One region of the Streptomyces sp. WMMC940 genome, then DNA from elsewhere that is predicted to be linked to it. Evidence: riboswitches for the same ligand, from Rfam matches in the RefSeq annotation. Region 1 holds a riboswitch; each other region holds the start of a gene.

Region 1 (2,193 bases):
GGCGGTGACCGGCATGCACGTCTACAGCGACAGGCTCCAGAGGATCCCGGCCGTCACCGAGTTGCTGACCGTGTTCACGGTCTCCGTACTGGCCCTCTTCATCAACCGGATCGTGCGCCGCAGCGGTGAGCGCCTGGCGTCGGCCCGCGTCGTCGCCGAGGCCGCGCAACGGGCCGTGCTGCCCAGGCCGGACGAGCGGATCGACGGCCTGCAGGTCGCCGCCCGGTACGAGGCGGCCGAGCGGGGCGCGTTCATCGGCGGGGACCTGTACGCGGCGCAGAAGACTCCGTACGGGGTGCGACTGATCGTGGGGGACGTGCAGGGGAAGGGCGTGGGCGTGGTCGGGACGGTCGCCGTGGTGCTGGGGGCCTTCCGGGAGGCCGCCGAGCAGGAGGACTCGCTGGCGGGGGTGGCGCAGCGGCTGGAGCGGGCGCTCGCCCGGGAGGGCGCGTGGGAATCCGGCTTCGGCGCCGTCGAGGGCTTCATCACCGCCGTGCTCGCCGAGATCCCGCGTGACGGCGGGCGGATCAGGATCGTCAACCGGGGGCACCCGCCGCCGCTGCTGCTCGGGGCGGACGGCGCACTGCTCGTGCTGGATCCGCCCGAGCGGGCGCTGCCTCTGGGGACGGGCCTCGGAGCCTCGCCGGACCGGACCTCCGAGACGTCCTATCCGCCCGGTGGCACGCTCCTCCTCTACACCGACGGCCTGTCCGAGGCACGGGACGCGCACGGCGTCATGTACGACCCGCGCCGGCGCCTGGGCGGCCGGGTCTTCTCCGGCCCGGAGGAACTGCTGGACGTGGTCGTCGCCGATGTGCGACGGCACACGGGAGGGGCGGCGACGGACGACATGGCGCTGCTCGCGGTCACCCGGGAGGAGGAGCGGCAGCCGCCGCGGCGCGGGACGACTCCGGTCCCGCCGTGACGGGCGGGGCGCCTCCCCGAAGGGCGCTTCGGTGCCGATGCGGCATGTGGCATGTGGGGCGTGAGGGCTGGCTGAGAAGCGCGATGCCACGGAGCGTAATCGAAGGAAAGCCCTCCGCATAACAAGTGACGAACTATCAGAACCTCCGGCCCGAATGAAGGCCCATCAACTTGTCCGTTTCAGGGCTGTTGTTGCAGGTAAGTCCTGGCCAACGTCCTTAACGATCAGTCGGAACGGCTTGGAATCCGAGCTCGGTCTCTATTAACGTTCGATAACGCAGCGCGGTCGTCCCAGCCGTCGTCGGAGACGGCACCGTGCGCACGCGCCGAATCCCGCAAGGGAACCGGGGAACCAACCATTGGGGTGAATCGGGCACTTCGCGGTGCCCGTAGGAGACCTTCCTGCTCCGAACCCGTCAGCTAACCCGGTAGGCGAGAAGGAAGGAAAGGAGAACGCCTCCGTGGCGTCCAACGAGCCTGCCCTCCAGGAGCCCCCCACTGCGCAGTGGGTCCCCAGCGACCAGTGGGCTCCCGCCCCCGAGGCGGAGGAGTGGAACCCGACCGAGGAATCGGTCCGTCCCGTCCGTGGCAGGCACCGCGTCGTCAAGCAGCGCAACGCGCTCGCGCGGAGCTCCACCGTCCTCGGTGTCGGCGTCATCGCCGCGGTCGGCGCGGGCGGCATGGCCACCGCCCAGGACAAGCCCGCGGTCTCCATCTCCCTTCCCGACGTCATCGCGGACAAACTCCCCGACGCCGAATCCCTGCCCGGTGTGGGCTCCTTGATGTCGGACGACTCCGACGACGAAGCCGTCGCGGACGGGCCGCTCACCACGGCCGAAACCGCGGTCCAGGGCGGTGACGCGGGCGAGGCCCTGCGCGCCCGGATCCTCCAGCAGGCCGAGCAGCAGCAGCTCAAGGCCGAGGCCGAGGCGCGGGCCGCTGCCGAGCAGGCCGCCGCGGAGCAGGCCGCCGCCGAGGCGAAGCAGCAGGCGACCCAGGCGGCCGAGGCGGCCGAGGCCGAGCGCAAGGCCGCGGAGGAGGCCGCCCGCAAGGCGGAGGCCGAGCGCCTGGCCAAGCTCGCCGCGAGCTACTCGCTGCCGACCTCGTCGTACACACTGACCTCCACCTACGGGCAGGCCGGATCCATGTGGTCCTCCGGCTACCACACGGGTCTCGACTTCGCCGCACCGACGGGCACCCCCGTCAAGGCCGTGCACGGCGGCACCATCAAGTCGGCCGGCTGGTCCGGTTCGTACGGCTACCGCATCG
Region 2 (2,193 bases), 2.2 Mb from region 1:
CCCGGACCGGGACGCGTGAGACGCCGTAGCGTCGCGCCAGCTGTTCCTCGGTGAGGCGACTGCCGCGCTCGAACACACCGGAGACGATGTCGTCGCGGATCGCCGTGCATACCGAGCGCGCGGGAATGCGCATACCGAACCTCCGCTTTAATCGCCGCGAAACCCCGTCGAGCGACGTCTGTTTCGGTGACTCTATGGCAGGTGGCCGGAATTTCCGAAGACCCATGGTAATCCATGGATATCTTTTGGCCTGAATACGCCGAGGCCCCCGCTCGGAGAGCAGGGGCCTCGGGCGGAAGGGTCTGTGCGTCAGACGCGGACGCCGTGCGAGCGGAGGTACGAGACCGGGTCGATGTCCGAACCGTAGTCCTCACCGGTGCGGGCCTCGAAGTGGAGGTGCGGACCGGAGGAGTTCCCGGTCGACCCGGAGAGGCCGATCTGCTGGCCCGGGGCGACCTGCTGGCCGACCGAGACGCTGATCGAGGACAGGTGGCCGTACTGCGTGTACGTGCCGTCGTGCATGCGCAGGACGACGTTGTTGCCGTAGGCGCCGCCCCAGCCCGCCTCCACGACGGTGCCCATGCCGACGGCGACGACCTCGGTGCCGGAGGCGGCATGGAAGTCGACGCCGGTGTGGCTGCCGGAGGACCACTGGGCGCCCCCGGCGTGGTAGTCGGTGCTCACATAGGAGCCGGCGACCGGGAGCGTGTACGTCATCAGCCGCTTGCGCTCGGCCTCGCGGGCGGCACGCTCCGCGGCGTCACGAGCGGCCTTCACCCGGAGCTCGGCCTTGCGCTTGGCCTCTGCCTCGGCCTTCTCCTGGGCCGCGACCAGGGCGGCCTCCTGCTGCTGGGCCTCCGCCTGCGCGTCGATCTGCTCGGCGAGCGAGTCGGCGGCGACGGCCTGGGTCAGGCCGGTGTCCTCGACGGGGGCGGAGACCTCGGCATCGGCCGCGAAGGCCGGGGAGGCGAGGGTACCGACGACGCCGGTGGTGGCGATGGCCGCGACGGAGGCGACGCCCGCGCTCTTGCGCGACAGGCGGCTCGGACCACGGTGCTTCCCGGTGGCACGGGTGAACGCCATCAAGTGGCTGATCCTTTCCTTCCTTCTCGCCTACCGGGTTAGCTGACGGGTTCGGAGCAGGAAGGTCTCCTACGGGCCCCTCCGCGCGGCGGCGAAGGCACCCGATTCACCCCAGGGGACATATGGGTCCCCGGCTCCCCAGGCTCGCGCCGGACGGGGACTCGGCGATGGCTGCCCGATGCCGCGGGTGCGGCGCGTGCAACTGGCGGACAGCGCAGAAGACGCTAAGCCGATCTTCGCTCAATCACCAAACAGACACGGATATTTGTAGTGCACGCCACAGGGCAGACACCACTCCTCCCCATCAAACCGGACATAGGGGAGGGTCGTTCCGGGTACGCGAAAGGGCCCCGTCGGCGCGAAACCGACGGGGCCCTTTCGTGCGCGCCGGAGGCGCCGGCGGTCAATCAGCCCGTGACAACGGTCACTTCACCGATTCCGAGCGCCCGGACGGGCTCCTCGATCTCGGAGGCGTCCCCCACGAGGACCGTGACGAGCCGGTCCACGGGGAAGGCGTTGACGACCGCGGCGGTCGCCTCCACCGTGCCGGTCCCGGCCAGCCGCGCGTACAACTGGGCCTGGTAGTCGTCCGGGAGACCCTGCTCGACCTGGTCGGCCAGCGTGCCCGCCACGGAGGCGGCCGTCTCGTACTTCAGCGGCGCCACGCCCACCAGGTTCTGCACGGCGACATCGCGCTCCGCGTCGGTCAGGCCCTCCGCGGCGAGGGTGCGGAGCACCTTGAAGAGGTCGTCGAGCGCGGGACCGGTGTGCGGGGTGTCGACCGAGCCGCTGATGGCGAGCATCGAGGCGCCGGAGACCCCGCCAGGCGACGCCGGGATGTCCGAGCGCAGCACCTGACCGAAGGCCCGCACGCCGTAGGTGTAGCCCTTCTCCTCGCGCAGCACGCGGTCCAGGCGCGAGGTGAGCGTGCCGCCGAGGCAGTACGTACCCAGGACCTGGGCGGGCCAGACCCGGTCGTGGCGGTCGGGGCCGATCCGGCCGATCAGCAGCTGGGTCTGCACGGCGCCGGGTCGGTCGACGATGACGACGCGGCCCGTGTCGTCGGCGGTGATCGGTGGCATCGGGCGGCTCTCGGCCGAGTCGCCCGTC
Region 3 (2,193 bases), 3.2 Mb from region 1:
GAGGTAGTCCGCCTCGATGGCGTCCCGCTCGACCCCCACGGCCAGCAACGAGACGGCGATGGACAGACCCGCCCGGTCCTTGCCCGCCGCGCAGTGCATCAGCGCCGGCGTGCTGTCCTCGGCCAGCGCGTGCAGGACGCGGCTGTGCTCGGCGGTGCGCTCCTTGATGATCATCCGGTAGGAGGCGATCATCCGCCCGGCCGCCTGGCCGTCGGCGAGGATCGACTTCAGCTGGTCGAGGTCGCCGTCCCGGACCATTCGCCAGAACTCGGCCCCGTCGGCCGGGTCGGACAGCGGGATGTTGACGTTGCGCACCCCGGTGAGTTCGACGTCCGGGCCCTCCAGCCGCTGGTCCGCGGAGTTGCGGAAGTCGAAGATCGTGTGGAGCCCGAGCGAGGAGAGGAAGGCCGCGTCGGTGTCCGTCGCGTGCGCGAGATGGCCGCTGCGGAAGAGCCGTCCGTACCGAACGCGTCGTCCGTCCACGGTCGGCAGTCCGCCCACGTCCCGGAAGTTGCGCACACCGGACAGTTCGGGTTCGGTCGACGGGGTCTGGGGCAGCTGCTGCGTCACGGGGGCTCCTCCGTGTCTGCGGTCGGCGCTGCTCGCCGACGAGGGCGCGGTGCTGACACTACGACATCGATTCCTCAGGCAATCATCTCGACCCGTGTCCGCCAGGCCGTTGCCCGTCGTCGAACTCCCCCCGACGATGTGCGGAGTTGTCGGAGTCTGGGAGGTCCCCGCGGGGACCGATGCCGCTCGCCGGCTGGGACCGACCACGCAATTCACGGGTTGTGGGAATGGAATTCCGACAGGACGGGTGAAAGGTGTTTTTCTGTGCCACTCGCACCCTTGAGCGTATTGCGTCCGCAATGGGTGATGTGTCCGTATTGGATGCTTTAGGGTGACGCGCCCTGATTGGAAATGGAGGCCGCGTCCAGCCGTGAGCTGAATCATATCCGTGACGTTCCGTGGAGCGTGGGACGGCTCAACTCCCTTGTCCGCGTGGAAATCGAAGATCCGCGATCCACGGAGTGTGACCGGGAAATGTGTGCTGATATCCGGCAGGTCGATTCCCGGTGGAAATGACGGCTTGTTCACGCCGACCCGACTCCTCTACGGTCACCGCAATCCGGTCGGAACGCCTAATCCTGCCGCCGTCCGGAATATCGCACCCACCCACATGTGGCAGGAGCGGGGGACCCAGGTACTGCGCCGTTCCGTGACCCCGGACGGCTCGGGGTGAAGCCGCGCTCACGGCGCGGCCGGGCAGCTCCAGCCCGAACCCGACAGCTCACCTCGCAGGCGGCGGAGAGGAATGCGCCATGCCCGGTAAGGGGAAGCACCGCCGTCCGAGGACCAGCCCGTTCAGGCGCGGATTCGTCGCCGCCGGTACGGGCGGGGCCGCCATCGCCATCCCGTTCGTCGGTGCCGCCGGCGCGAACGCCGCAGGGCAGTCCGCGCCCGCAGCCGGACCTGTCGCCCCGACCGTGCACCAGGCCTTCGTCCTCCAGGCGCCGCAGGCCGGCAAGGCGGTCGAGTCCTACACCGTCGTGGTGGGTGACCATCTGTCGAAGATCGCCGCCGAGCAGGATGTCGCGGGCGGCTGGAAGAAGCTCTACGCCGACAACCGTGCCGCCGTCGGTGGGAACCCGTCGCTGATCCACCCGGGTCTGCGGCTCAGCCTCCACGTCGGGCCGAAGGCCCCGGCCGACGCGAAGCCGCACGCGAAGGCCCAGTCGACCGAGCGCAAGGCCGAGGCCCCGGTGAAGGTCAAGGCGAAGGCCCCGGCCAAGGCCGAAGCCGAGAAGCCGGCCGCCTCCGCCGAGCGCGCCTCCCGCACCGCCGACCGCGGCGCCTCTGCTCCCGCGGCCGCTGCCGTCCAGGCTCCTGCCGCCGACAGTGCCGTCAAGAACATCCCCTCGGGCTACTTCGCCCCGGTGGTCGGCGGCGTCAGCACCGCGTACAGGACCGCGGGTGCCATGTGGTCCAGTGGCTATCACACCGGTGTGGACTTCATCGCCCCCACCGGCACGTCGGTGAAGGCCGTCGGCCCCGGCACCGTCGTCTCGGCGGGCTGGAGCGGTGCGTACGGCAACGAGGTCGTCATCAAGCACAACGACGGCACCTACTCGCAGTACGCCCATCTCTCCCAGCTCTCCATCTCCTCCGGCGAGAGCGTCACCGGTGGCCAGC
Region 4 (2,193 bases), 1.1 Mb from region 1:
CATGACGGAACCGGCGCCGGTAGTGCTCGGCGACGTCCGGGAACGCCTGGAGCAGATGGACCGTGGTCATGATGATGTCGTCGAAGTCCAGCGCGTTGGCCTCGCGCAGGCGGGCCTGGTACATCCGGTACGCCTCGGCCAGTGTCTTCTCGAAACCTCCCCCGGAGCCGTCGGCCTGGGTGGTACCCCCACCTGCCCGGTCGGCGTAGGTCTCCTCGTCGATCAGCTCGTTCTTCAGGTTCGAGATCTTGGCGCTGAACGACTTCGGCGGGTACCGCTTCGGGTCGAGGTCCAGATCGCGGCAGACCAGTGCCATCAGCCGCTTGGAGTCGGCGGCGTCGTAGATCGAGAAGGACGACGTGAAGCCGAGCCTCTTGCTCTCCCGGCGCAGTATGCGGACGCAAGCGCTGTGGAAGGTGGAGACCCACATGGCTCCGGCGCGCGGGCCGACGAGCTGCTCGACGCGCTCCTTCATCTCCCCCGCGGCCTTGTTGGTGAAGGTGATGGCCAGTATCTGGCCGGGGTGGACGTCACGGGTCGCCAGCAGATGGGCGATCCGGTGGGTCAGCACCCGGGTCTTGCCGGAGCCGGCGCCGGCGACGATGAGCAGCGGCGACCCCGTGTGGACGACGGCGGCGCGCTGCTGCTCGTTCAGCCCGTCGAGCAGGGCCGCCGGGTCGATGACGGGGCGCGGGGCGCCGTTGCGGTAGTGGGCGTCCCCGGACGGAGGCACGTCGAACCTGCCCTCGAAGAGGTCGTGCGGGACCTCGTCCGCGGGCGGGTGCTCGTCGTCCTCCGGTGGCGGGGGGTCCTCCGGGGCCGGGGTGCGCTGGAGGTCCGCCAGGAAACTGTCGTCAAAGAGGCTGCTCATCGCTCTCCGAGTCTAGGCGGCCCCACCGACAGCCCGCCGCCGCCTTCGCGGGAATCACGATCGGACACCTCCAGTCATGACATGGACACACAGCGCCAAGGTCACGAAAATGTATCGGGCATATCGACCACTCTCCTTCACAGCAGCGCCACACTTTGGCTAGCGTGCTCGCCCAGGCGGCCCGTACCCCCTTCGACGAACCACGTCGGCCGGGCAGCCGCGCCGAATCCGTGCCCCTCACCGAGGAGTTCGGAACCGGGGACCCACTCAAAAAGCACAACTGGGGTGAATCGGGCCTGGTTTCATCTGGCCCGTAGGGCAAACCTTCCGTTCCGTCCGAACCCGACAGCTAACCCGGTAGGCGTTCCACGGAAGGAGATGCCGGCCTTGGCGTCGCACCGCAAGCCGCGCAGCCGCACACGTACGAACACACCTGCCGTCGGGATCACGACGGCCGCCATAGCGGGGGTCTCGCTCCTCTCGGCCCAGAATGCGACAGCCGACCCGAAGCCCAGCATCGAGGAAGTCCAGAAGAAGGTGGACGACCTCTACCGCCAGGCGGGTTCGTCGACCCAGGAGTACAACAAGGCGAAGGAGTCCGCCGAGCAGCAGCGCCGCAAGGTGGACCGTGCGCTCGACGAGGCCGCCGAGCGCACGGAGGCGCTCAACGAGTCCCGGCGCGCCCTCGGCAGTTACGCGGCCGCCCAGTACCGCACCGGCGCCGTCACCCCGACCGCCGCACTGCTCTTCGCCGACAACCCGCAGTCCTACGCCGACCAGACACAACTGATGGACCGGCTGACCGAACAGCAGCGCGGCGCCATCGCCGACTACGAGACCCACCGGGCCGAGGCCGCGAAGCAGCGCGCGCAGGCCACCAGGAGCCTGGAGACGCTCACGGACTCGCAGGAGTCGCTGCGTGCCAGGAAGCAGGCCGTCCAGAGGAAGCTCGCCGAGGCGCGGGAACTGCTGTCGCGGCTGACCGCCGAGGAACGGGCGCGGCTCGCCGAGCTCGAGCGCAAGAAGGAGGAGGAGGCCCGCCGGAAGGCCGAGGCGAGGGCCGAGGCGGAAGCCGAGGCCGAGCGGCAGCTCCGGGAGCGTGAGCGGCAGGAGCGGGAACAGACCGGCACCGGCACGGACACCGGCTCGGCCACGGGGACGGCCTCCGGAACGACCGGCGGCACGTACGCGGCCAAGGCCGAGAAGGTGCTGTCCTTCGCACGCGCCCAAATCGGCAAGCCGTACGTCTGGGGCGCGACCGGCCCGAGCTCGTACGACTGCTCCGGGCTCACCCAGGCCGCCTGGCGCGCGGCGGGCGTCGA

The links. A riboswitch is a leader RNA that binds a small molecule or an ion and turns the genes downstream of it on or off. The one in region 1 is predicted to bind cyclic di-AMP.
Region 2: another riboswitch for cyclic di-AMP. It lies ahead of O7595_RS07795 (M23 family metallopeptidase); the one in region 1 lies ahead of O7595_RS17665 (M23 family metallopeptidase).
Region 3: another riboswitch for cyclic di-AMP. It lies ahead of O7595_RS03790 (M23 family metallopeptidase); the one in region 1 lies ahead of O7595_RS17665 (M23 family metallopeptidase).
Region 4: another riboswitch for cyclic di-AMP. It lies ahead of O7595_RS12710 (C40 family peptidase); the one in region 1 lies ahead of O7595_RS17665 (M23 family metallopeptidase).

Annotation. Positions count from the first base shown of each region.
Region 1 is NZ_JAPZBC010000001.1:4,013,101-4,015,293, forward strand. Features, by position in the region: gene O7595_RS17660 (PP2C family protein-serine/threonine phosphatase) at 1-925, shown strand, start outside; cyclic di-AMP (ydaO/yuaA leader) riboswitch at 1,239-1,374, shown strand; gene O7595_RS17665 (M23 family metallopeptidase) at 1,386-2,193, shown strand, end outside.
Region 2 is NZ_JAPZBC010000001.1:1,775,074-1,777,266, forward strand. Features, by position in the region: gene O7595_RS07790 (GntR family transcriptional regulator) at 1-133, opposite strand, end outside; gene O7595_RS07795 (M23 family metallopeptidase) at 310-1,083, opposite strand; cyclic di-AMP (ydaO/yuaA leader) riboswitch at 1,097-1,260, opposite strand; gene O7595_RS07800 (M16 family metallopeptidase) at 1,491-2,193, opposite strand, start outside.
Region 3 is NZ_JAPZBC010000001.1:831,921-834,113, reverse strand. Features, by position in the region: gene O7595_RS03795 (tyrosine-protein phosphatase) at 1-570, opposite strand, end outside; cyclic di-AMP (ydaO/yuaA leader) riboswitch at 1,158-1,318, shown strand; gene O7595_RS03790 (M23 family metallopeptidase) at 1,323-2,193, shown strand, end outside.
Region 4 is NZ_JAPZBC010000001.1:2,915,035-2,917,227, forward strand. Features, by position in the region: gene pcrA (DNA helicase PcrA) at 1-871, opposite strand, end outside; cyclic di-AMP (ydaO/yuaA leader) riboswitch at 1,082-1,251, shown strand; gene O7595_RS12710 (C40 family peptidase) at 1,250-2,193, shown strand, end outside.